DNA from 3 places in the Micromonospora sp. NPDC049662 genome. Region 3 is predicted to be linked to each of the others. Evidence: riboswitches for the same ligand, from Rfam matches in the RefSeq annotation. Region 3 holds a riboswitch; each other region holds the start of a gene.
What was found. Region 3 has a riboswitch for cyclic di-AMP ahead of AB0J36_RS23525 (C39 family peptidase). Riboswitches for the same ligand answer to the same signal wherever they lie in the genome.
Positions count from the first base shown of each region.

Region 1: it holds a riboswitch for cyclic di-AMP, as region 3 does, so the genes downstream of both, AB0J36_RS07395 (hypothetical protein) here and AB0J36_RS23525 (C39 family peptidase) in region 3, are expected to answer to the same signal.
Region 2: it holds a riboswitch for cyclic di-AMP, as region 3 does, so the genes downstream of both, AB0J36_RS04675 (NlpC/P60 family protein) here and AB0J36_RS23525 (C39 family peptidase) in region 3, are expected to answer to the same signal.

Region 1 is NZ_JBFAOC010000006.1:194,335-199,997, reverse strand. Features, by position in the region: gene AB0J36_RS07405 (AAA family ATPase) at 1-677, shown strand, start outside; gene AB0J36_RS07400 (cation diffusion facilitator family transporter) at 785-1,702, shown strand; cyclic di-AMP (ydaO/yuaA leader) riboswitch at 1,815-1,946, shown strand; gene AB0J36_RS07395 (hypothetical protein) at 2,000-3,028, shown strand; gene AB0J36_RS07390 (hypothetical protein) at 3,122-3,649, shown strand; gene AB0J36_RS07385 (SRPBCC family protein) at 3,669-4,121, opposite strand; gene AB0J36_RS07380 (hypothetical protein) at 4,218-4,373, shown strand; gene AB0J36_RS07375 (STAS domain-containing protein) at 4,391-4,753, opposite strand; gene AB0J36_RS07370 (hypothetical protein) at 5,143-5,286, shown strand; gene AB0J36_RS07365 (hypothetical protein) at 5,427-5,663, shown strand, end outside.
Region 2 is NZ_JBFAOC010000004.1:66,139-71,801, reverse strand. Features, by position in the region: gene AB0J36_RS04685 (NlpC/P60 family protein) at 1-856, shown strand, start outside; gene AB0J36_RS04680 (N-acetylmuramoyl-L-alanine amidase) at 915-2,870, opposite strand; cyclic di-AMP (ydaO/yuaA leader) riboswitch at 3,106-3,241, shown strand; gene AB0J36_RS04675 (NlpC/P60 family protein) at 3,254-4,294, shown strand; gene dcd (dCTP deaminase) at 4,366-4,944, opposite strand; gene AB0J36_RS04665 (pyridoxamine 5'-phosphate oxidase family protein) at 5,022-5,570, shown strand.
Region 3 is NZ_JBFAOC010000035.1:42,462-54,741, forward strand. Features, by position in the region: gene AB0J36_RS23510 (bifunctional cytidylyltransferase/SDR family oxidoreductase) at 1-1,291, shown strand, start outside; gene AB0J36_RS23515 (CDP-glycerol glycerophosphotransferase family protein) at 1,337-3,007, shown strand; gene AB0J36_RS23520 (alpha/beta hydrolase) at 3,012-3,758, opposite strand; gene AB0J36_RS23525 (C39 family peptidase) at 3,892-4,740, opposite strand; cyclic di-AMP (ydaO/yuaA leader) riboswitch at 4,974-5,114, opposite strand; gene AB0J36_RS23530 (hypothetical protein) at 5,400-6,170, opposite strand; gene AB0J36_RS23535 (hypothetical protein) at 6,348-6,791, opposite strand; gene AB0J36_RS23540 (acyltransferase) at 6,975-8,177, opposite strand; gene AB0J36_RS23545 (glycosyltransferase) at 8,319-9,482, shown strand; gene pseI (pseudaminic acid synthase) at 9,586-10,638, shown strand; gene AB0J36_RS23555 (hypothetical protein) at 10,827-11,258, opposite strand; gene AB0J36_RS23560 (SDR family NAD(P)-dependent oxidoreductase) at 11,242-11,997, opposite strand; gene AB0J36_RS23565 (AMP-binding protein) at 11,990-12,280, opposite strand, start outside.

The sequences.
Region 1 (5,663 bases), on a different contig from region 3:
GGGCCGCCCGCGCGGCGGCCCGGGAGCGGCCGGAGGACTACCGGGAGTACGCGCACGTGGTCGTCGACGAGGCGCAGGACGTCTCGCCGATGCAGTGGCGGATGATCGGTCGGCGTGGGCGGTTGGCCTCGTGGACGGTGGTGGGCGACCCGGCGCAGACCGCCTGGACCGGTGACCCCGAGGAGCTGACCCGCTCCCGCGACCAGGCGCTGGGCCGGCGCAAACGGCACGAGTTCACGCTCACCACCAACTACCGCAACTCGGCGGAGATCTTCGCGGTGGCGGCGGCGGAGATCCGCCGGCTCTATCCGGACCTGCCCCTGCCGAGGGCCGTCCGCTCCACCGGCGTCGACCCGGTCGAGCTGGTGGTGCCGCCCGCCGGGCTCCAGGCCGCGGCCGTACAGGCGGCCACCGGCCTGCTGGGCGAGGTCGACGGCACGGTCGGGGTGATCACGCCGGTCACCCGCCGCGACGAGGTCGCCGGCTGGCTCGACGCGCTCGGCGCGACGCGCCTGCAGGTGGTGACCAGCCTGGAGGCCAAGGGCATGGAGTACGACGGAGTCGTGCTGGTCGCCCCCAGCGAGATCCGGGCCGATCCGGGCTCGGGTGTACGCACGCTCTACGTGGCGCTCTCCCGGGCAACCCAGCGGCTCACCACCGTCGACCCGACCGGCTGACCGTCGGGTTGGCGCGCCCAGGGGCCGGCCCTCGCCCTACACTTGCACACATAGCGATGTGAGCATACATTTGACCGGGTCCCGGGCGACGTCGGAGGGTGGGTCTCGTGGGAGCAGGACATGACCACCACCACGGGTCGGTCGCCAACGCCGCCCACCAGCATCGCGGACGGCTCTGGGCGGCCTTCGGACTGCTCGCTGCCCTGATGGTGGTCGAGGCGGTGACCGCCTTCCACACCGGCTCGCTGGCGCTGCTCTCCGACGCCGGGCACATGTTCACCGACGTACTCGGCATCGGGATGGCGCTCGCCGCGATCACCGCCACGCGGCGGGCCACCGGCGACCCGCAACGCACCTTCGGGCTCTACCGCCTCGAAGTTCTCGCCGCGCTGGCCAACGCCGTCCTGCTCTCCGGCGTGGCGGTCTACGTGGTGATCGAGGCGATCGGCCGGTTCGGCGACCCGCACCGGGTGCTCAGCGGTCCGATGCTCACGGTGGCCATCCTCGGCCTGCTCGCGAACGTGGTCGCCTTCGGGCTGCTGCGCGCCGGCGCCCGGGAGAGCATCAACCTCCAGGGCGCCTACCTGGAGGTGCTGGGCGACCTGCTCGGCTCGCTCGGCGTGATCGGCGCTGCGCTGCTCATCGCCGTCACCGACTGGTGGTGGGCCGATCCGCTGGTCGCGGTCGCGATCGGCGTGTTCATCCTGCCGCGCACCTGGCGGCTGGGGCGGGCCGCCGTACGCATCCTCGTGCAGGCCGCCCCGGAACACCTCCAGGTCACCGCCGTGCACGACCGTCTGGCCGCGGTGCCCGGCGTGGTCGAGGTGCACGACCTGCACGTCTGGACGCTCACCTCGGGCATGGAGGTGGCCTCCGCGCACCTGACCATGGCGCCCGGCGCGGAGGTCGGCGCGGTGCTCACTGCGGCGCGTACCGCCCTGCGGGACGACTTCCGCATCGAGCACGCCACGCTGCAGACCGAACCCGGTGCCGCCCCGGGCGCCTGCGGTTCCGTCGAGTGGTGACCGTCATCCTTCGCGATGGTGCCGGCACCTTCCGTCACATCGGCTGCACAGACCCCACCAGCACCGGTAGGCTCTGTCCCGGCCACCACCCGGCGGCGCCTCCCGGCGCCGGTGGCGGCCGTCGCCTAATCGCCCGACAGGGCGAACCGGGGAACCATGTTCCTGGGGTGCATCCGCGTCAGCGGTAGGGATCTTCCGTCCCGAACCCGTCAGCTAACCCGGTCGGCGGCTGACGGAAGGACATGCGTAGTGGCACCAGCACGACCACCCGCCGCCCGGCTTGCGGCACTGATCGTCATGATGGTCACCCTCGGCGTCGCGCTTCCGGTCGGCGCCGCCACCGCCGCTCCCCCCGCCGGCCTGCGGGCCGCCGCCGCGCCCGACGGCGACGAGGAGGGCGGCACCCCGGCGCTACGGGCCCAGCTCGAGGCGGCCAGCAAGGGCTACCTGGACGCGAAGCGCGCGCTGGACACCTCCATCCAGCGGCAACAGCAGCTCGCGGTCAAGCTGAAGGACACCGAGGCCGAGATGACCGTACGCAACGGCAAGGTCGGCGAGATCGCCGGCGTCGCGTACCGCACCGGCCGACTCAGCACCGTCTCGGCCCTGCTCAACAGCAACACCCCCGAGGGCTTCATGGACCGGGCCGCCGCCCTCGACGTGGTGGCCGCCAACGAGGACCGGGTGCTGCGCGACCTGCACGCCACCCGGGACGAGGCGAACCGCACCCGCGTCGCCCTCGACGGCGAGATCCGGGAGCAGCGTAAGCAGGTCGAGGTGATGGCCAAGCGCAAGGAGCAGGCCGAGCGGGCCCTGACCGTCGCCAACGACAAGGCACGCGCCAGCGCCGCCGCCGACACCGAAGCCGGCTCCAACCGTGGCACCTCCACCGCCAACGCCCAGCCCGCACCGCGCAACTCCGACGGCTCCTGGCCATCCGAGTCGTGCAGCATCAACGACCCCACCCCGGCCAGCGGCTGCATCACCCCCCGTACCCTGCACGCGCTCAACCAGGCCAAGGCCGCCGGCTTCACCCGGTACGTCTCCTGTCACCGCAACGGCGGCTCGGGCGAGCACCCCAAGGGCCGGGCCTGCGACTTCGCCGCGCAGAAGGGTGGCTTCGGCGGGATCGCCACCGGCGGCGACAAGACGTACGGCAACAACCTGGCCGCGTACTTCATCCGCAACGCCGACCGGCTCGCGGTGCTCTACGTGATCTGGTTCAAGCAGATCTGGCTACCCAGCAGCGGCTGGAAGTCGTACAGCGGGGGGAACGGCGACCCCTCCAGCGACCACACCAACCACGTGCACCTGTCGGTGTACTGACCACCGACGCCGTCCGGGGTACGTCAGCGGGCGTACCCCGGACGTCGTCGCTGGTCGGACGACCACGCGGGGTCGGGCCGGGAGCATTCGGGTATGCCGCGAATCGCGCCCCGCACGCGCAAGGCCCTGCTCACCCTGCACCTGGTCACCTCCCTCGGCTGGCTCGGGGCCGACCTGGTGCTACTCACCCTCGGCATCGCGGCACAGCGCGGCGCCGACCCGGCCGTGGTCTACCCGGTCGCCGGGCTCGTCGGCACCGTGCTCTTCGCGCCGCTGAGCGTGCTCGTGTGGCTCGTCGGTGTCGCCAGCGCGCTGCTCACCCCCTGGGGCCTGCTGCGCTACCGCTGGGTGGTGATCAAGCTCGTGATCACCACAGTGATGGTCGGGCTGGTGCTGTTCCTGCTCACCCCGAACCTGCGGCACGCCGCCGCGCTGGGCGCCGCGCTACCGGCGCGGGACCGCGCCGACCTGGTGATCGCGCCCGCGGTGTCGACCAGCCTCATGATCATCGCGACGGTCCTGTCGACGTACAAGCCCTGGGGACGCCGACCCGCCGGCGGCACGACGCGGGATCGCCCTGCGCGCCCCGTGGCGCCACGTCACGCACCAATAAGGAAGTAGTGGGCGCGGGACCGAGGGCTCACGGCGCGGGGTCGTCGAGGGCCGCGCCGAGGCGCGCGGCCAGGGCGAGGTGGGCGGCGCGGGCCTGACCGAAGGCGTACCGGAACAGGGGTGTCGGCGCGCGCAGGGTGATGTCGACGTCGATGCGGACCAGACCGTCCGGCTCGGCGCGCAGCCGGGTGTGGTTGCGAACCGTGGTGGCGGGCCACTGGCGGGCCACGGTGACGATCTCGTCGGGCTCGCTGACCAGCACGTCCGCGTGGTACGTGGTGCGAAAGCGCAGCGGGCCGGCGACCAGCCTGTCGTTGATCGTGTAGCTGGCGCGGGCCCCCGGGCGGGGCGGCACCTCGCGCACCCGCACGATCAGGGGATGCAGTTCACCCTGACGGGTCAGGTCGCTCAACAGCGCCGCCGCCTCGGCGACTGAGCAGCGGGCCTGGACGGTGTAGCTGAAGGTATCGCTGCCGAACACACCGTCTCCCGACGTCGCTGGTCGCACGATCGTCCCGTACGCCGCCCTGGGCTGGCAACGGCCGGACGGACTGGTGCTGTCCCTCGGGTCGACGTGGTGCTCTGCGCCGCCTCGTTGCAGGAGCCCGGGCAGGCCGCGCAGCCCGGCACCGACGTGGCGTTGCTGGCCGCCGGCTACGCGTCGGTCACGGCGATCCGGGCAGTCACCGAGGTGACCGACGTGGACCTGACCGGTCCGGACGCGCAGGCCTGACGGTGGCCACCCGCGCCTCAGGCGCCGGGAAGCACCTCGGGGGTGGCGGCCCCGGCGAAGTAGGGCTCCGGTGCACCGAAGAGACCGAGCAGGCCGGTCACCCAGAGCTGACGGTGCACGAACCGGCTCGGCTCGGTGACGACCAGCTTGACGCCACTGACCTCGGCGGTCTGGAAGCCGGCGACCATGGCGCTGATGCCCACGGAGTCGATGAAGGTGACCAGCCTCATGTTCAGCTCGATGCGCAGCGGACGGCTCTTGGCCAGCACCTCCGCAATCGCCTCTCGCACCTCGTACGCTGTGTCGACGTCGATCTCACCCCGCGGGGCGATCTCGACGACACCACCGGACAGGACCGACTTCACGATCGACAGGCTCACGCGAGCACCTCCACCCGCCCGTCCCCCGGGCGCCTCATCAGTACGCGGGCCGCGACCGAGAGTATTCCTCCAACGGCCTCGGTCGCCACCCCTCGGGATGAGCAATTCACGGATCCGAGCGGACAAAGTCGCCCATATCCCCACTTTTCGGCATCTGATCATTCAATACTTTTCGTTATCTGATCAGTCGACGATCGGTCGGAACCGACGCGTCGCCGGACCAGGGTAGCGGTCGCGGTCCGGCAGGCCCGACATCCGTGCCGTCCCGTACGCCCGCCCCGCGTGGGACCGGCGTGTCGCGCCAGCGGTCCCGGCCCGACCCGCCAGCGTGGTTGCCGACGCTTCCTAGCATCGGCCCGGAACACCCACCGTGACGGAGAGGACCTTCGATGATCAAGCGACTGGCCGGGTTGGCCGGCGTCGGTCTGCTGCTCGCCCTCGTACTGGCCTGCGGTTTCGGCGGCGGAGACGACGACGATGACGACGATGACGACGATTTCGCACGCGGCGTGGCCGCGGTGGCGGTGCGCTGACCCCCGACGGGGGCGCCACGCGGGGCCGGGTTTGCGCGCCACCGGCCCGGGGCACTGCGCAGTCAGCGAACCGTGTCGCGCTGGACGGACGCCGAGGTCCGAAGTGGCCGGCGGCTTCGGCACCTGAGGAGGTAACCACGATGTTCGGAACCAACCTACTGGACCGGCGAAGTAAGCCGGAGCGGATCGCGGACCAGGCGTGGGAGCAGCTGCTCTCCGCCGTCAGCTCCGCGGGCGACAGCGTCCGGGACACCGCGCGGTCGGCCCGTCGCAGCAGCGGCGACCTCGCCGACGGCGCCGGTGACCTGGTGGGCTCGGCGGCGGAGGAGGCACGGCGTCGCGCGGCGCGCGCCTTCGACGCGCTCGCCGGACGCCAG
Region 2 (5,663 bases), on a different contig from region 3:
CGACGAGATCGAGGCGCAGATCGACAAGAAGTGGGAGGAGTTGGAGCCCACGATCGAGAAGTACAACAAGGTGCGGGCGCAACTCGCCGTCAACCGCAAGAAGTCGTCCGAGCTTCAGAAGAAGATCGAGCCGCTGGCCCTGCAGAGCGAGCTGGCACTCAACCGGGTCGGCGACCTCGCTTCCCGTTACTACATGTCGGGCCCCTCGCAGGAGATCGGCGCGCTGCTGGTCAGCGCCAAGCCGGACACGCTCACCGAGCAGCTCACCCTCCTCGACCGGCTCGCCTCCCAGGAGCGCAAGCAGGTTGAGGGTGTGCTCGCCGTCCGGGCCAAGTACGACGGCGAGAAGCAGAAGCTGGACGCGCTGATCGCCACCCAGACCAAGCAGCAGAGCGAGCTGGCGGCCAAGAAGAAGCAGATCGACGCCGAGATCAAGAAGCTCGAAGCGTCGATGCCCAAGACCACGGTCAAGACCGCCGGCTGCCCGACCATCAACGGCGTGGTCTCTGTGGCGGCGCAGAAGGCGATCAAGACCGCCTGCCAGCAGGTCGGCGACCCGTACGTCTGGGGCGCCACCGGCCCGAACTCGTTCGACTGCTCGGGCCTGACCCAGTACGCCTACAAGTCGGCCGGGATCTACCTCACCCACCACACGGGTGATCAGTGGAACGAGGGCAAGGCCGTCTCGCGCGCCGACGCCCGTGCCGGTGACCTGGTCTTCTTCTACTCGGGCCTGAGTCATGTCGGGCTGTATCTGGGCAACAACCAGATGGTGCACGCGCCACGCGCCGGTAAACCGGTGCAGGTGTCCAGCATCAACACCATGCCGGTCGCCGGGTTCCGCCGACCTGGCTGATCCCCAGCACGCACGACGACGGCCCCCGGTCACCTCGACCGGGGGCCGTCGTGGTTCCTCAGCGGGGTGCGCCCACCGGGGACGGCAGCAACTGCACGTCGGCGAGGTCGACGTACATGACGCGGTGGCCGAACTGGATCTGCGCGTACCGGTTCTGGCCCCGGATCACCGTCCAGTCGCCGGGCGAGGAGCCGTCGAACGTGCTGGCCCGGTAGTACTCGCCGGGCAGCACCGCGCCGACGGCGTACCGCTGGCCGGCGGCGAGGGTGTACTGCAACGGTGAGATCGCCTGGTACGGCACGCCGGCCGGGTAGGCCGCCTGCTCCGGGTACGCCCGCCCGTAGACGGGGACCGTGGCCCGGCCGGGCTTCGGGGTGACCACCATGCCGACCGTCCAGGTGGCCGTCGGCGCGGACGCGGGGTTGTGGAACCACGCCCGCTGCCCGAGGTACCAGATGGCCGTCCAGTCGCCCTGTCGACCGGCCAGCGCGTACGTCTGGCCGGCGGACGCGCGGGCACCGTGGTCCGACACGTCCATCGTGTTCGGGGTGCCGTCGGGGCGCAGCGCGATGTCGTTGACCAGTGGCGCGTCCGGAGCCGGCGCGGTGCGTAGCACCACCGACGAGGAGCCGCGGGGCGCGCACGGCGTCCCGGGGGTGACGCATCCGGTGAACGCCGGCTGGTTTGTCGCGTAGTCGGGGTCGATCCGGACCAGCCCGGTGGCCGGGCTGCCGGTGTCCAGCCGTGGGGCGTGCAGCAGGTCGAAGTAGTGCGTCCAGTCCCAGTACGGCCCGGGGTCCCAGTGCATCCCGCGGACCGTCGCCGCCGTGGTGCCGGGCACGTTGTCGTGGCCGATGATGTGCTGGCGGTCCAGCGGGATGCCCAGCCGCAGCGCGAGGTGCCGCACCAGCTTCGCCGACGTGCGGTACATCGCCTCCGTGTACCAGGTGCCCTGCGCGGCGAAGCCCTCGTGTTCCAGCCCGATCGACTTGGCGTTGACGTACCAGTTGCCGGCGTGCCAGGCGACGTCCTTGGTGCGGACGTGCTGGGCGATGTGCCCGTCCACCGAGCGCAGCGAGTAGTGCCAGCTCACGTAGGTTGGGTCCTGGACGAGTTGCAGGGTGGTCGCCCAACTCGCCTCGGTGTCGTGGATGACGATGTACTCGATCTTCTGCCGGGCGGGCCGGTCGGACAGGTCGTGGTTGCCGTAGTCGCCGTCGCCGAACGCCGCGTAGGGTGCCGGGATCCACTCACAGGACACGGTGCTCGGGCACTCCAACCCGTCCGGGCGGGCGAGTCGCCGCAGCCCCAGTCGGTCCAGCCAGGACCGCTCGGGTCGTACCGCCCGGGCCGGCAGCGTGACCCGCTGGCCGTCGTCGGTCACCCGCGTCTCGCCCGCGCCGATCGTGGTGAAGACCTCGTCGGCGAAGGCCGCCGCGGCATCGGCGCTGTCCGCGCCGGCATAGCGGGCCACCGCGCCGTACCAGGTGCCCGGGTCGGTGCCGACTCCGACCGGGGCGCCGACCTCCCGTTGGTACGCGGCCAGCAGCGCCGCCCCACCCCGGAGGTTCGTCGTCGGGTCGGTGCGCAGCGCCTCGGCGGTGGCGCCGGTGAGCGCGGCGGCGGCGTCCACGGTCTGCAGCGCGGCGCTGGGCGGCGCGTTGCCGGGGGCGGGCGCCGGTGCGAGAGGACGACGGGACTCGTCGCCGCGCGGATCCTCTCCCGGGGCGTCGTGGTGACCGCCCCGGGGCAGGGCGGTCACGTGCCGGGCGTCGGTCAGGTGCATCGGGCCGTAGCCGCCGCTGGTGCTCGGCGTGCCGGCATTGCTGTCCCAGCGGGACTCCAGGTAGGAGACGCCGAGTAGTACGTCGATGGGTACGCCGTACTCGGTCGCCGCGGCGGCGTACTGCTGCTGGCGGTCGGCGGCGGGGGCCGCGGTGGCCGGGCCGGCGGACAGCGGCACGGCCGCCGTGGCGGTGACGAGCGCGACGGCGAGCAGGGTCGGACGTTTCATCGAACCCCCTACATGTGAACTGGTGTCGGTGCCGTCACCTTCGTCCTGCTCGGGAGCCCGCGTCAATACCTTTCCATGTTTCGAAACGTACGGAAGGAAATCTTCACGTCCGCTCGATGGCCCGCCGCAATCGGTACGGAGTGTCACGGCCGCACGGGTTGCGGATCGGTAACGGCCGTCTCTACTCTGGTCATTCGTCGGCCCGGTAGCAGGTCTGCCCACCCCGGGCGGTAACGGACCGACACCGCCGAGTCGCTCGCGAGCGAGCCGGGGACCCAGGTTCCTCGGGGTGAATCCGCAGTTCCTGCGGTAGGGCGCCCACTTCCCGCCCGAACCCGTCAGCTAACCCGGTAGGCGGTCAGGAAGAAGGAGTACGGAACCCGGTGGCCCTCCAAGCCCCGCGGCCGTCGTCCGGACGGTCGGCCTCGGCCGACCCGACGTCGATCGTGCCGCGTCCACGCTGGTCCCGCTTCACCACCGCCCTCGCCGCCCTGGTCGGCGTCGCCGTCGTCCTGACCGGTAGCGCCACGGTGGCCCACGCCGACCCGTCCGTCGCCGAGATCGAACGGCAGATCGACGACGACTGGAACAAGCTCGAACCGATCATCGAGCGGCACAACGCCACCCGAGCCGACCTGGCCCTCAAGCGCAAGCAGGCCGACACGCTCGCCGCCCGCATCGCGCCGCTGGAGCGCCAGGTCGACGCCGCGATGGACAAGGTCAGCGCGCTGGCCGTCCGCGCGTACATGGGTGAAAACCTGTCGACCGTCAACACGATGCTCGGCAGCCGGTCGCCCAGTGAGATGGTCGGTCAGCTCGAAATGCTCGACCGCTTCGCCCACAACCAGCAGGAGGACGTCCGCCAGGTCGCCGACCTGCGCAACGAGCTGGCCCGGCAGAAGGCGCCGCTGGACGAGATGGTGGTCCAGCTGACCCGCACCGAGGCCCAGTTGGCGGCGAAGAAGAAGCAGATCAACGAGGAGATCGACCGGCTACAGAAGCTGCGCCTCAAGGTGTACGGCAACGGCGGCGGCGGTTCGCTGCGTCCCGCGCCCTGCCCGGCCAGCTACCCGGGTGGCGGTGCCGGCATCGCGGTCAAGTTCGCCTGCGCCCAGATCGGCAAGCCGTACGTGTGGGGCGCCGAGGGTCCGAACTCGTACGACTGCTCCGGGCTGATGCTGGCCGCCTGGGCGAAGGCCGGTGTGTCGCTGCCGCACAACGCCGCCGCGCAGAGCCGGGTGACCAAGAACGTCAGCAAGGGCGACCTGCGCCCCGGTGACCTGGTCTTCTACTACAGCGACATCCACCACGTCGGCATGTACGTCGGCGACGGCTGGGTGGTGCACGCCTCCCAGGCCGGCGTGCCCGTCAAGATGAAGAAGGTCGACGACGGGCCCATCCACAGCTACGGCCGCCCCGGCTGAGATGTAAGGAAGGGCCCCCTTCTAACGCCTCAGGTATAGAAGGGGGCCCTTCCTTACATCGCAAGGGCGGATCAGCGCGTCGGCCAGGCACGCCAGTTCTGCCAGGAGCGACTGGGCGTCGGGCCTCGCTGACCCTGGTAACGCGAGCCGTAGACCACCGAGCCGTACGGGTGTTCGGCGGGCGACGAGAGTCGGAAGATGCAGAGCTGACCAATCTTCATGCCCGGCCAGAGGGTGATCGGCAGGTTCGCCACGTTGGACAGCTCCAGCGTGACGTGCCCGGAGAAGCCCGGGTCGATGAACCCGGCGGTTGAGTGGGTGAGCAGGCCGAGGCGGCCCAGCGAGCTCTTCCCCTCCAGTCGGCCGGCGAGCTGGTCGCCGAGCGAGATCACCTCCAGCGTCGAGGCGAGCACGAACTCTCCCGGGTGCAGCACGAACGGCTCGCCGTCGGGCACCTCGACCACCGAGGTCAGGTCGTCCTGCTGCATGGCCGGGTCGATGTGGGTGTAGAGATGGTTGTTGAAGACCCGGAACAGCCGGTCGAGTCGTACGTCGATGCTGGAGGGTTGGACCAGGGTGGGCTCGAACGGCTCCAGGCCCAGCGTGCCGGCCTTGATCTCGGAGACCAGGTCACGGTCGGAGAGCAGCATCGGACCACCATAGCGAGGTGGGCGGTGACCAGCGTGTCGAGGTCGCTCCTCGTACATTTGTTCGATAGAATGCTCGCATGGCTTCCTGGTCCGATTTCGCCGTCGACGAGCCCCGCCTCGCCGACGGCATCCGCGTTCTCCTGCAGCAGTACGGGCCGGGCTTCGGCTATCTGGCCACGGTCCGTGCCGACGGTGGGCCCCGGGTCCATCCGGTCTCCCCGGTCATCACCGACGAGGGTCTGTTCTGCTTCATCATCGACTCGCCGAAGCGCCGGGACCTCGAACGGGACGGCCGATACGCGCTGCATTCGTTCCCTCCGGAGGAGAGCGACGACGAGGCGTACGTGGCGGGTCACGCCTGGCCGGTCACCGATCCGGTCCGGGTGGCCCGGCTGGCGCAGAGCGCTCGGGCCGAGCCGCGGGCCGACTGGCGGCTGTTCGAGTTCACCGTCGACGTGGCGATGCTGACCCGTCGTGACCAGCACGGCCTGGGCATCGCCGTGGGGCGTCCGGCCGTCCAGGTCTGGCTCGATCCGCAGACCCCGCCCGCGGCGGCCGCGCCCGCGGCCGTACCGCAGACGCGCCCGACCCGCCGCAGCCGCGACGTCCAGTGCACGGCCGCCTGACCACGGCCCTGGGGGCAGATACGCCGGTGCCGGCTCCGTCGTGACGGAGCCGGCGACAGGAGTTCGCGTGTTGGGTGGGAGCGCGGGCAGCGT
Region 3 (12,280 bases):
GATGGCGACCGGTCACGTCGACGACGCCCGGCAGATCGTCGAGAAGGCCGGCCTGCGCAAGGTCACCCAGGTCATCGAGGGCGGCGACACCCGCAACGCGACCACCCGGATCGCGCTGGACGCGGTCGGCCCGGCCGACTGCAACATCCTCTTCCACGACGCCGTCCGCCCGCTGCTCAGCGGCCGGATCGTGCGCGAGTGCGTCAACGCGCTGTGGACCTACGCCGCCGTCGACGTCGCCATCCCCTCCGCCGACACGATCATCCAGGTGGACGAGAACGACTGCATCACCGACATTCCGGTGCGCTCCCGGCTCCGCCGGGGACAGACCCCGCAGGCGTTCCGCTCCCCCACGATCCGTGAGGCGTACCGGATCGCCGAGAACGACCCCGACTTCGCCGCCACCGACGACTGCGGCGTGGTGTTGCGGTACCTGCCGGGCACGCCGATCAAGGTGATCGACGGCTCGGACGAGAACATCAAGGTCACCCACCCGGTCGACGTGCACCTGGCGGACAAGCTCTTCCAGCTCGCGGCCGCGCAGGCGCCCCGGCTGACCGATCACCGCAGCTACACCGAGGAGCTGACGGGCCGCACGATCGTGGTGTTCGGCGGCAGCTACGGGATCGGCCACGAGCTGACCGAGCTGGCGCGGCGCTACGGCGCGCAGGTCTTCCCGTTCAGCCGCTCCACCACGGGCACCCACGTCGAGCGCGCCGAGGACGTCGAGGCCGCGCTGACGACCGCCTTCGAGGCGACCGGCCGGATCGACCACGTGGTGGTCACCGCCGGGATCCTGGAGCGGGGCGCCCTGGCCGAGATGGACGAGGAGACGATGGACCGGGTGTTGCAGGTCAACTTCGTCGGCCCGGTGACCATCGCCCGGCAGGCCCTTCCGTACCTGCAGCAGACCAAGGGTCAGCTGCTGCTCTACACCTCCAGCTCGTACACCCGGGGTCGGGCCCGCTACGCCCTCTACTCGTCCACCAAGGCCGCCCTGGTCAACCTGACCCAGGCGCTCGCCGACGAGTGGGCCGACGTCGGCGTACGGGTCAACTGCATCAACCCGGAGCGGACGGCCACCCCCATGCGTACGCGGGCCTTCGGCGAGGAGCCGGAGAACACCCTGCTGGCCGCGGAGGCCGTCGCCCAGTCCTCGCTCGACGTGTTGATCTCCGACCTGACCGGCCAGGTCATCGACGTACGCCGGGCGCCTGGCGACGGCCCGTCCGTGCCGGCGCAGGCCGGCCCGGACCGGTCCGAGACGCCGGCCGCGGCGTCGACGAACTGACGTCGACGGCACCCCCGCGACACCGAGGGCGGCGATCGGAGCGACATGCGTGGTGACCTGGTTCGCAAGGTGGCCGCCCGGTGCCTGAGCACCGGGCTCGCCGTGCTGGCCTTCGTCGTGCTGGCCCTCACCGGCAGCACCGGGTGGGGCCTCGCGCTGGCCGTCGCCGCGCTGGTGGCGGCGGCCGCTGAGCAGCGGATCCGACCGGGCGCCGACCTGGTGGCAGAGACCGCCCTGATCGCCGCGGCGGTCCTGGTCGGTTACTCCCGACGGCTTGACGACGGCTTCGACCCGGCGCTGGCCGCGACGGCGCTGGTCCTGCTGGGGCTGGTGCTGCTGGTGGGGCCGTTGCGTACCGCCGGCAACCTGGAGATCCGGGCGGCCAACCTGCCGGTACGCGCCTGGACCCCGCTGATCGCTGACCGACTCGGCGTCGCCCTGCTGGGGCTGCTCGCGGTGGTGGCCATCGCCGCCGCGTCGACCCTGCCGGCCGTCGTGGCGCTCGCCGCCAGCCTGCTGGTGGCCGCCGGCGCCGGGGCGGTCGCGCTGGACCTGGCCAAGCGACGGTTCCGCCCGGCCGCCGGCGGTGGGCAGGTCGCCCGCGCGCTACGCCGGCACGAGCCGGAGTTCCTGCTCTACTTCTCCGCACCCCCCGGCTCCGAGTACCAGGTCACCATGTGGCTGCCGTACCTCGAACGGATCGGCCGGCCCTTCCTGGTGCTGGTCCGTGAGCCGGAGTTCGTCGCGCCGATCGCCGCGGCCACCGACGCGCCGGTGGTCTACTGCCCCACGCTGCGCGCGATGGACGAGGCGCTGGTGCCGAGCCTGCGGGTGGCCTTCTACGTCAACCACGGGGCGAAGAACAGCCACTGCATCCGGTTCACCCAGCTCACCCACGTCCAACTGCACCACGGCGACAGCGACAAGGCGCCCAGCGCCAACCCGGTCTCGGGCATCTTCGACCGGATCTTCGTGGCCGGGCCGGCGGCGATCGACCGGTACGCCCGCGCCGGGGTGCAGATCCCGGCCGAGAAGTTCGTCGTGGTGGGCCGTCCCCAGGTCGAGTCGATCGAGGTGCGCCAGGAGCCGACGCGGGGCCTCGCGCACCCGACGGTGCTCTACACCCCGACCTGGACCGGGCACCACGCCGACGCCGACTACTGCTCGCTGCCGGTGGCCGAGGAGCTGCTGCGGCGGCTGCTGGGGCGCGGCGCGACGGTGATCCTGCGGGCGCATCCGTACACGACGCAGAACCCGGCGTCGGCACGCCAGTTGGGCCGGCTCACCGAACTGCTGGCCGTCGACCGCGCCCGCACCGGCCGGCAGCACGTGTTCGGCGCGGCCGCCCGGGAGCTGAGCCTGACCGAGTGCGTCAACCGCTCGGACGCGCTGGTCTCCGACGTCTCCGGGGTGATCTCCGACTACCTCTACTCCGGCAAGCCGTACGCCGTCACCGACATGGGTGACGAGGGCGACCGGTTCACCGAGCGCTTTCCACTGGCCGGCTCGGGCTACGTGCTGCGGCGCGACATGTCCAACGTGGACGCCGTGCTCACGGCCCTGCTGGACACCGACCCGCTGGCCGATGCCCGCTGGGTCACCCGCCGCCGCTACCTGGGCGACTTCCCGGCCGAGTCGTACGCCGAGGGTTTCCTGACCGCCGCCCGCCGCGAGCTGACCTCGGCCCGGGAACTACCCGCGCCCGCAGCCGCCTGACCGGTCAGCGGTACGGCTCCAGCAACGCCAGCACGGCCGCCGGATCCTCCAGGTGCGCGTTGTGCCCGAGACCGGACAGCGTGGCGACCGGTACGCCGTACTCCTTGAGCTGCGCGTCCGTGACCATCGGGTCGTGCTCCCCGCGGGCCAGCACCACCGGCACGTCGGTCGCCGCGAGCAGCGCCGCCAGGTCGGGCGCGCCGACGGCGAACGCGGCGTTGTCCATCGCGAGCCGCCACCGGCCGTCGACCTGACGCAGACCGGCGTCGACCATCGGGTGGTCCGGGAGGACCAGACCGGTGAGGCCGGCGACCCGCAGGTACCGGCGGGCGGCCTCGGTACGGCTGGTGAACCAGCCCACCGGGCGGGCGGCGAGGTCCGCGGCACGGGCCAGCTCGGCCGGCGCCCAGACGGCCTTGATGCCCAAGCCCACCACCGCGTCCACTGGCAGACCGGCGGCGCGGGCCGCCAGCGCCAGGCCGACCACGCCACCGAGCGAGTGCCCGAGCACCACGATGCGGTCGTCGGAGGCCAGGCCCTGCGCGACCCGCTGGGCGAAACCCTCGAAGGAGTACGACGACAGCGGCGCCGACCAACCGTGACCGGCGAGATCGGGCGCCAGCCACCGGCCGGGCCAGTGCTGCTCCAGAAGTGGCGCCCAGGGCAGCCACAGGTCACCCGTCGCCCCCATGCCGTGCAGCAGCAACAGGATCGGCTCCCGGCCAGCTTGACCACCCGATTCATCCACCACGGCCGCAGTCTCCCACGGTTCGCGGCCCGGTACGAGAGCCGTTCACCGGCGTCGCGCCCGACACGGGGACGCCGCGGGCGCCGGCCCCTCGTGGGAGACGGCGCCCGCGGCGTCGTGGGGTGTCGCGCGTTGGTCAGGCGGAGTAACCCCGGGTGGCGATCCAGTTCGCCAGGTCGATCGTGGTGATCCAGTAGGCCGGGTCGGCGGCGTTCGCCGAGTCGGCGATCCGCACCGTACGGCCGTTGTCCTTGTAGCCGACGACGGCGATGTAGTGCCCACCGCCGTAGGAGTGATAGCCGCCCTCGGTGTCGATGGCGTCGCCGACGACGTTCGCCACCACGCCCCGGCCATCGGTGATGGCCTTGACGACGTCGGCCTGAAGACGGTCCATCTGGGCCGGGCTGGGCGTGCCCGCGAACATGCGGGTGCGGTACGGGGAGCCCTTCACCTCGGCGTTGAGCACCCGGGTGGTGTCCTCGGCCGAGTTGGTGCCCATCTCGGTGGTGCCCAGTTCGGCGCCGAGCTCCTCCTGGGTGCGGTCGATCCCGCTGGCGCTGAGCGCGTTGCGGGTGGCCGCCGGGCCGCAGTTGTAGTAGGTGTTCTGCGCCTCGTAGTCGTAGTCGAGCACCTTCGTCGCGGGCGGCTTCGGCGGCGTCGGCTTCCGGGTGACGTCCGGGTTGCTCGTGGCCTTCGCGGCGGGGGACGCGGCGGTGGTGGCCGGGGCGGCGGTGCTCGGTGCGACGCTCGCCGACGGGGCCGCGGACCGGAGTTCGCCACGGGAGGCGACGGTGTCACTGCGCATCTCGGCGACCGTGGTCGGGGTACGCGAGCCGGCCGGGGCGTCGTCGGCGCCGGCGACCAGGGCGCCGGCGGTGGTGGCGATCGCGAGGGCCGCGGCGGAGGCGGCGACGATTTGGTACGGGCGCTCGGTCGCGAGGCGACGGAGCTGGCGCTTCAGGGTGTGCTTCACGAGGTCCTCCACGGTTCACAGGGAGAGCGGCACACCGGGGCTCGACCGGCATCCGGGCAGGCGTCAGCGCGCGGGCGGTGGCCCGCGGATGATGAGCCGCTCAGGGGAACGCCCGGCGCGGCCGGGCGGGAAGTGCGGTGACCCGGGGGGTCAGCTCACCGTCACGAGGCGGATGAGCGGGGACACCGCGTCGCCGTGGAGGCGGCGGAACAACAAGGGGGTCGAGGGGTGCTGCACGAGGATGGAACTCCTTCCGTCACCGCCTACCGGGTTAGCTGACGGATTCGGGCGGGAAGATCGCCCTACCGCGGGCCGTGGCTCGCGGATTCACCCCGGACTTACTGTGGGTCCCCGGTTCGTTGATCACGATTGAGCGGGTCGGCGCGGCGTCGCCTCCTGCGATCGGTAACCGCACCGGACGGGACGACAGTACTGGCCGGTACGCACTCTGCCAAGCCGTGCCCACCTGCGTAAACATCGATTGGCCCAGCAATTTCTGCGCGTTCTGCCGCTGACGTGACTCGATGGGACAACGGGTTCCGCCGGCACCTGTGGGCGACAACCGGACAGGTGGCCGACAACGCGGCCACAATCGCGGGCGCAATGGCCGCCGATGATGCCCGCCGCCCGATTTCCGCCGCCGGTGACCCGCCTCACATAACGGATCGGGCTCAACCGGCCCGGGCCGGACGCCAGCGTGCCACGAGGGCCGTACGCGACGGCCGCGTCGCGGTGCGCCGGGAGAACGCCGGGCTCGGCCGCGACCGGACCGCCGCCACGTACGCCTCCTCGGCGAGGACGCGCGCCGACTCGGCGGCCACCTCGGCGTCCCGCCAGGACGACCGCTCCCGCTCGGCGGCCGTCCGGTGCTCGGCCAGCCTCGCGTCACGGATCGCCCGGATGAGCAGCGTCTCCTGCTCGACCGGGTGCCGGCGGGGGTCCCAGCCGCGCCGGTGCCCGAACACGTCGCCGAGCTGAGCCATGGTCAACTCCCCCCGCCAGTGCGCCGCCATGGCGGCACGGTGCAGATAGCGCTCCCTCGCCGCGTACTCGGCGGGGGTGTGCGGGGTACGCGGTGTCGGCAACGCCCCGGCACCGGCGACCCGACGGGCGGCCGTGTCCGCCTCGTCGTACGCGGTCCAGGCCCGCTGCGCCTCGTCCTGAGCGACCAGCCAGTCAGCGCGCCGCCGTCGGGCGGTCCGCGCGGCCCGGGCGGCGGCCACGGCCACCTCCTCGGCGTACCGGCGCAGGTCGGCCATCTCGGCGACGGCCATCTCGCGGGCGGTGGGTGTCGGCGGCGTGGGGTCGGCCGCGGGCGAGTCCCGCTCCGGTCGGGCCACCAGGACGGCGAGGACCGTCAGCGCCAGCAGGAACAGGGCCGACCAGATGGCGGCGGCCTGGGGCACCTCGGTCAGGAACTGGTAGAAGACGACGGTTTCCATGATCGACACCTCGGCATGAGCACGTAAGCGATGGGATGCCGCACGGGCGGGTGCGGGCGGTGTGTCGTCAGGTGTGGTGACTGGCGTTCGGTCTGGCGGCGTCGCCGGTGATGGAGATCTCGGCGCGCCACACTCCGGCGCTCGCGGGACGGCGTGCCGCCCCGGTGACTGACCCCGCTAGGCCGGCGGGGCGCGGGGGGCCCGGCTGGCCGAGCCGGCGGCGCGGAGGGGCCGCTCCGAGCCCGTGCGCGCCGAGGTCACGCCCGCCAATGGGCGGGGCAACGCGTCCGAACCACCGTGCCGGGCGGGCTGCGGCTCGACCGACCGCGCGGAGGCGTCAGCGCCAAGCTCTGCGGCTCGTCCCTCGCCGACCCTGTCGGTGGCGGCCGAGCCGGTGGCGGCGCGGTCGGTGAGGACGGTGGAGAGGGCCGCGGTCGACGGTCCGAGCGGCTCCGCGAGGGCGAGCGACCCGATGATGGGCGGCGGGGCCGCGGCGGTCGATGCCGGTAGCAGCGCCGGGGCCGCGCCCAGGGCGAGCGACAGCACGGCGAGGCTGGTCAGCACCCGTGCCGCCCAGCGCGCCACCCACCACAGGGGACAGGTGAGCGCGACCGGGAGCACGTCCTCACGCTACCGTCGGGACCGCCCGGACGCATCGGCGACGGGCGTGTCGGCCAGCGCCGCGCCGACCCCGTCCGACCAGCGTGGACCAGGTGGCGTCAGCCGGCGCTGGTGGGTGCCACCGCGCCGGTCAAGATCGCGCTCGATCGTTGATGTAGTGGCCTCACTCGGCTGACGAGACCACTACAACCAGGATCGAGCGCGATCTTGCGCGTCTGGACGGGCGGGCACGGGCGGCACGCCGGCGTCACCGCTCCCGGCCGACGAGGTGGTGCGCTGATGGGGAACGAGCGGCGGGCGACCCGGGCGACGTGGCGCGAGCCGGCGCATCATCGGGGTCTCCACCCAGCGGTGCAGCAACCCGGCGAGGACCAGGTTCGCGAGCAGGAATCCGAGCACCACCGCCGGACCCCGCCAACCCCGGAAACCGGTCCCCCAGTCGCCGCTGAGCCGGAGCACGCTCGTCATCACCAGGACGTGCACCAGGTAGAAGGCGAACGAGACCTCGCCGAGCCAGACCAGCGGACGCGAGCGCCACGGCGAGCGCCGGCCGCGCACGTCGGCGTCGGCGGCCGCGGTGATCACCAACAGGTACGCGACGGCGAGCAGCGTGGTCCACAACTCGGCGCGGATCCACTGCGCGGCGGCCACCCAGGTGCCCACGAAGATCGCGGTGGCGGCGGTCAGGCCAGGCCCGCGCCACCGGCCCCGGAGCATCAGCTCGGCCGCCACCGCGCCCAACCAGAACTCCAGGGACCGCACCGGCGGGAAGATCTGGGTGAACCACCAGCGGCTTACCTCCGGCACCAGATGCTGGGCCGGCCAGAGCGCGAGGATCAGCAGCGGCAGCGCGACCACGAGCGCCCAGAGCACCGCGGGTCGCGCCCGGCGCAACAGGGGCAGCGCCAGCGGCAGACAGAGGTAGAAGAAGAACTCGCAGGACAGCGACCAGCTCACCGTGTTGACGCTGTAGAACCAGCCCAGCCGGGGGTCCCACGCCTGCAACAGCAGCAGGTTCTCCACGGCGACGGCCGGCAGGACGGGATCGGCGAACCACCCGGCGACCAGCAGCGCGGCGGCCCACAGCACCACGTGGTTCGGGTAGATCTTCGCGACCCGTCGACGCCAGAAGGTCAGCCGCGAGTCGCCCGGGCGGGCCGACCAGACCAACACGAAGCCGCTGAGAATGAAGAAGAACTGCACGCCGGACAGGCCGAGGGTGAAGAGGGCGTCGACGACGGCCTTGTACTCCGGCTCGGCGATGATCCGCATCGTCCCGGCGTGGAACCCGAAGACCAGCAGCGCGGCGATCCACCGCAGCCCGGTCAGCGACGGCAGCCGGGCGGGGGCGGCCGGCGCGGCCGGCGCGTCGGTGGTGCTCGTCATGCCGAGGCACCCTACCGGGTCACTCCCGGGTGAACCGGGCGGCCGTTGTTTACCTTCCGCTTCGCGGGTGTTCAGGGATTTCACCATCGGCGGCCACGTGTGGTTCCGGGGCTGGCCATCCACGTCGTCGAAGGTGGCGACGTGGTCAATGAGCCGACGCACGCGCCGCTGCTGAGCATCGTCGTGCCCGTCTACGGCGTCGAGGCTTACCTGTACCAGTGCCTCGAGTCGGTCCGGGCGGACATCCCGGCGGGCGAGTCGGAGGCGGTCGAGCTGATCGCCGTGGACGACGCCTCGCCGGACGGCTGCGGCGCGATGCTGCGGTCCTACGCCACCGGGCGCGACAACGTCCGCGTCGTACACCTGGAAGAGAACGTGGGTCTGGGCCTGGCCCGCAACGCGGGCCTCGACGTGGCCACCGGCCGGTACGTGTGGTTCGTCGACAGCGACGACTGGCTGCCACCGGGCACGATCGCGGCGGTGCTGGACCGGCTGCGTGAACACCAGCCCGACGTCCTCATGCTGGACCACCTGCGGGTGCACGAGGACGGTCGGCGGGAGGTCGACGCGAGCAGCCACCTGCTGCGCGGGGTGCCGGGCGTGGCCCGCCTGGCCGACCAGCCGCACCTGCTGCGGGTGCAGCACACGGCGTGGAACAAGGTGGTACGCCGGGCCTTTCTCGACGAGTTGGAGCTGCGCTTCTTCCCCGGCTGGTACGAGGACATCCCGTTCAGCCACCCGCTGCTGATCGGCGCGGAGAAGATCTCGGTGCTGGACCGGGTCTGCTACCTGTACCGGCAGGGCCGCCAGGGCGCCATCACCTCCACCCGCAGTGGCCGGCACTTCGACGCGTTCGGCCAGTACGAGCGGCTGATGGACTGGGTTGCCCGCCGGCACCCGGACGAGGGCCTGCGGGCCGAGCTGTTCGAGCTGATGATCAGCCACTACCTGGTGGTGGTCGGCAACGACGACCGGCTGCACCCACACCTGCGGCGCGCCTTCTTCCACCGGGTCGCCGAGCACTACCGCCGATACCTGCCCCCCGGCGGCTATCCGATGCCGCCGGGGGTCAGCGGGCTCAAGCACCGCCTGGTGGGGCGGGGCGACTGGTTGGCGTACTCGGCGCTGCGGCAGGCGCACCGGGTCACCGGACGGTGGCGACGGTCCGGCCCGACCGCCAGCGCCGACTCGTCGTCGACCGACGACCCCTCCCGAGCGGCGCGGTCGACGAGCAGGCCGGACGGCGGGCACGCCGCCGGCAGGCCGGGACGGTCGGACGCGCTGGCCGGTGGCCGCCTGCCGTGACCCGTTCGGCGGGTGCCCGGGTTTTTCAGGTCGTCCACCCGTTCGGGGGGACGACGACAGCACCACCGCACGTCGGTGCGGGCGTAAGGGAACAGAGGTCGGAATGACGGCGACAATCAAGATCGGACCGCACGCGGTCGGTGCCGGGGAGCGGCCCTTCGTGGTCGCCGAGATGTCCGGTAACCACAACGGCGACCTGGACCGGGCGCTGGCCATCGTGGACGCGGTCGCCGAGAGCGGCGCGCACGCGCTCAAGCTGCAGACGTACCGGCCGGACACGATCACGATCGACGTCGACACCCCGGCCTTCCGCATCTCCGGCGGACACGAGCTGTGGGGCGGGGAGAACCTGTACCGCCTCTACGAGCGGGCGCACACCCCGTACGAGTGGCACGCCCCGATCTTCGCGCGGGCCCGCGCGCGCGGGCTGACGGTCTTCTCGTCACCGTTCGACGCGACCGCCGTGGCGCTGTTGGAGTCGTTGGACGCCCCGGCGTACAAGATCGCGTCCTCGGAGCTGGTGGACCTGCCGCTGATCCGCTTGGTGGCCAGCACCGGCAAGCCGATGGTGATCTCGACCGGGATGGCGACGGTCGCCGAGATCGACGCCGCCGTACGGACCGCGCGCGACGGCGGCGCGGCGGGCATCGTCCTGCTGGCCTGCACCGCGTCCTACCCGGCACCCCCCGCCGACAGCAACCTGCGCCGCCTGCCGGTGCTGGCCGGCGCGTTCGACGTGCCGGTCGGGCTCTCCGACCACACGCCCGGTATCGGCGTGGCGGTCGCCTCGGTGGCGCTGGGCGCCTGCTTCATCGAGAAGCACGTGACCCTGGACCGGGCCGATGGCGGCGTGGACTCGGACTTCTCGCTGAACCCGGCGGAGTTGACCGCGCTCGTCGAGGAGTCGGGCCGCGCCTACGCGGCGCTGGGCGGCACCGCGATCGGCCCGACGCCGGCCGAGCGGGAAGGGCTACGGTTCCGCCGTTCGCTGTTCGTGGTCGAGGACGTCCGGGCCGGCGACCCGGTGACGGCACAGAACGTCCGGTCGATCCGCCCAGCCGGCGGCCTGGCCCCGATCGAGATCGACAGGGTGTTGGGCCGCACCTTCACCACCGACGTCCCGCGCGGCACCCCGCTGAGCTGGGACCTGATCTGACCGCTGTGCGGCCGGGTGCCCCGCCGCGCCGGTAGCGGCGCCGCGGGGTGCCCGGCTCTGCGGCTGGCAGTGCCCTGTGCGCCTCCTGTCGAGCTGCCCCGAAAATGGGGCGCGTGCCGTGGGTGCCATCCCGCCCCACCGATGGGGCAGCTCGACAGGAGGCGCCCGACAACAGCGGCACCCCGCCGTCAGTCGCGGCCGGTCAGCCCCGCGCCCTGCTCGGGGGCGAAGCCGACGGTGACCACCAGGTCGGCGACCCGCAGGGTGCTCCAGAGGATGGCGACGTTCACCGGAGTGCCCAGCCCGTGCCGACGCCACCAGGTCGCGATCGGCACGTCGACCAACTTGCAGCAGCACTCGGCCCGGGTCCACCGGGCCCAGAAGTCAGCGGTGCCGAAGTGGCGGGCCAGTGCCGGGGGCACCGGGGCGTTCGCGCGCTCCGCGTCGACGGCCACTCGCCAACCCGGCACCGGCGGGCCGTACCAGCCGACGCAGCGCCCGTCGTCGAGGTGACTGCGGGTCGTCGCCGAGGCCAGGTCGGCGGGCGTACCGATGCGTAGGTGCCGTTCGGCGGCGGCGAGCAGTCCCGGCACCGGGCGCAGGTCAGATGGAGGCGGCACCGTCCACCACGATGACCTGGCCGTTGATGTTGGTGTGCTCGCGCAGCAGCATCCGCACCACCGGTACGACCTCCTCCGGCTCGGTCAGGTGGCCGGTCGGGGTACGGCGCACGATCTGGTCGAGCTGGGTCGGGCCGAGCACGGCGGACATCTCCGAGGCGAAGAAGCCGGGCGCGACCGCGTTGACCAGCATCCGGCCGCCGAGTTCCCGGGCGAGCGAGCGGGTGGCGGCGTCCATGCCGCCCTTGGTGGCCGAGTACGCGACCAGGCCCGGGAAGCCACGCTGCGCGCAGATCGAGGTGATGTTGACGACGCGGCCCCGCAGCCCCTTGCCGAGCATCCGACGGATCACCAGCCGGGTCAGTTGCAGCGGCGCGGTCAGGTTGGTCTCGATGATCCGGGCGATGTCGTCGGTCGCGGTGTGCACGTGCAGGGAGTCCTGCCCGACGGCGGCGTTGTTGACGATGCCGTCGATCGGGCCGAGGCGCTGCTCCACCTCGCGGACGAAGCCCTGCGCGGCGCGCAGATCGGTGACGTCGACCGAACCGACGTGCACCCGGTCGGGGTGCTCGGCGGCGAGCTTCTCCAGCTCGGGGGTGACGGTACGGGCGAACGCGGCCACCCGTACGCCCGCGTCGAGCAGGTCGGTGACGATGGCCAGGCCCAGCCCCCGGGAACCGCCGGAGACGAGGACCACGGAGCTGGGGGGAACGAGCTTGGTGTCGGCGGGGTCAGACATCGCTCTTCAGGGTCTCCTTGACGGGAATCTCGGTCAGCACACGGATCCGGCGGGGCACGGCGTGCTCGGGCAGCCGGTCGGCGCACCAGCGGACCAGCGCGGCCTCGTCGGGCAGCGGGGCGTCCGCGTGCTCGGCGGGTGCGAGGACCACGTCGGCGACGACCATCCGACCGAGCACCGGGGCGCGGCGGCCGGTGACGCGGGCCCAGGCCACATCGGGATGCTGGGTCAGCACGCCACGGACCACACCGGCGGAGACCTTGCTCCCACCCACGTTGATCTC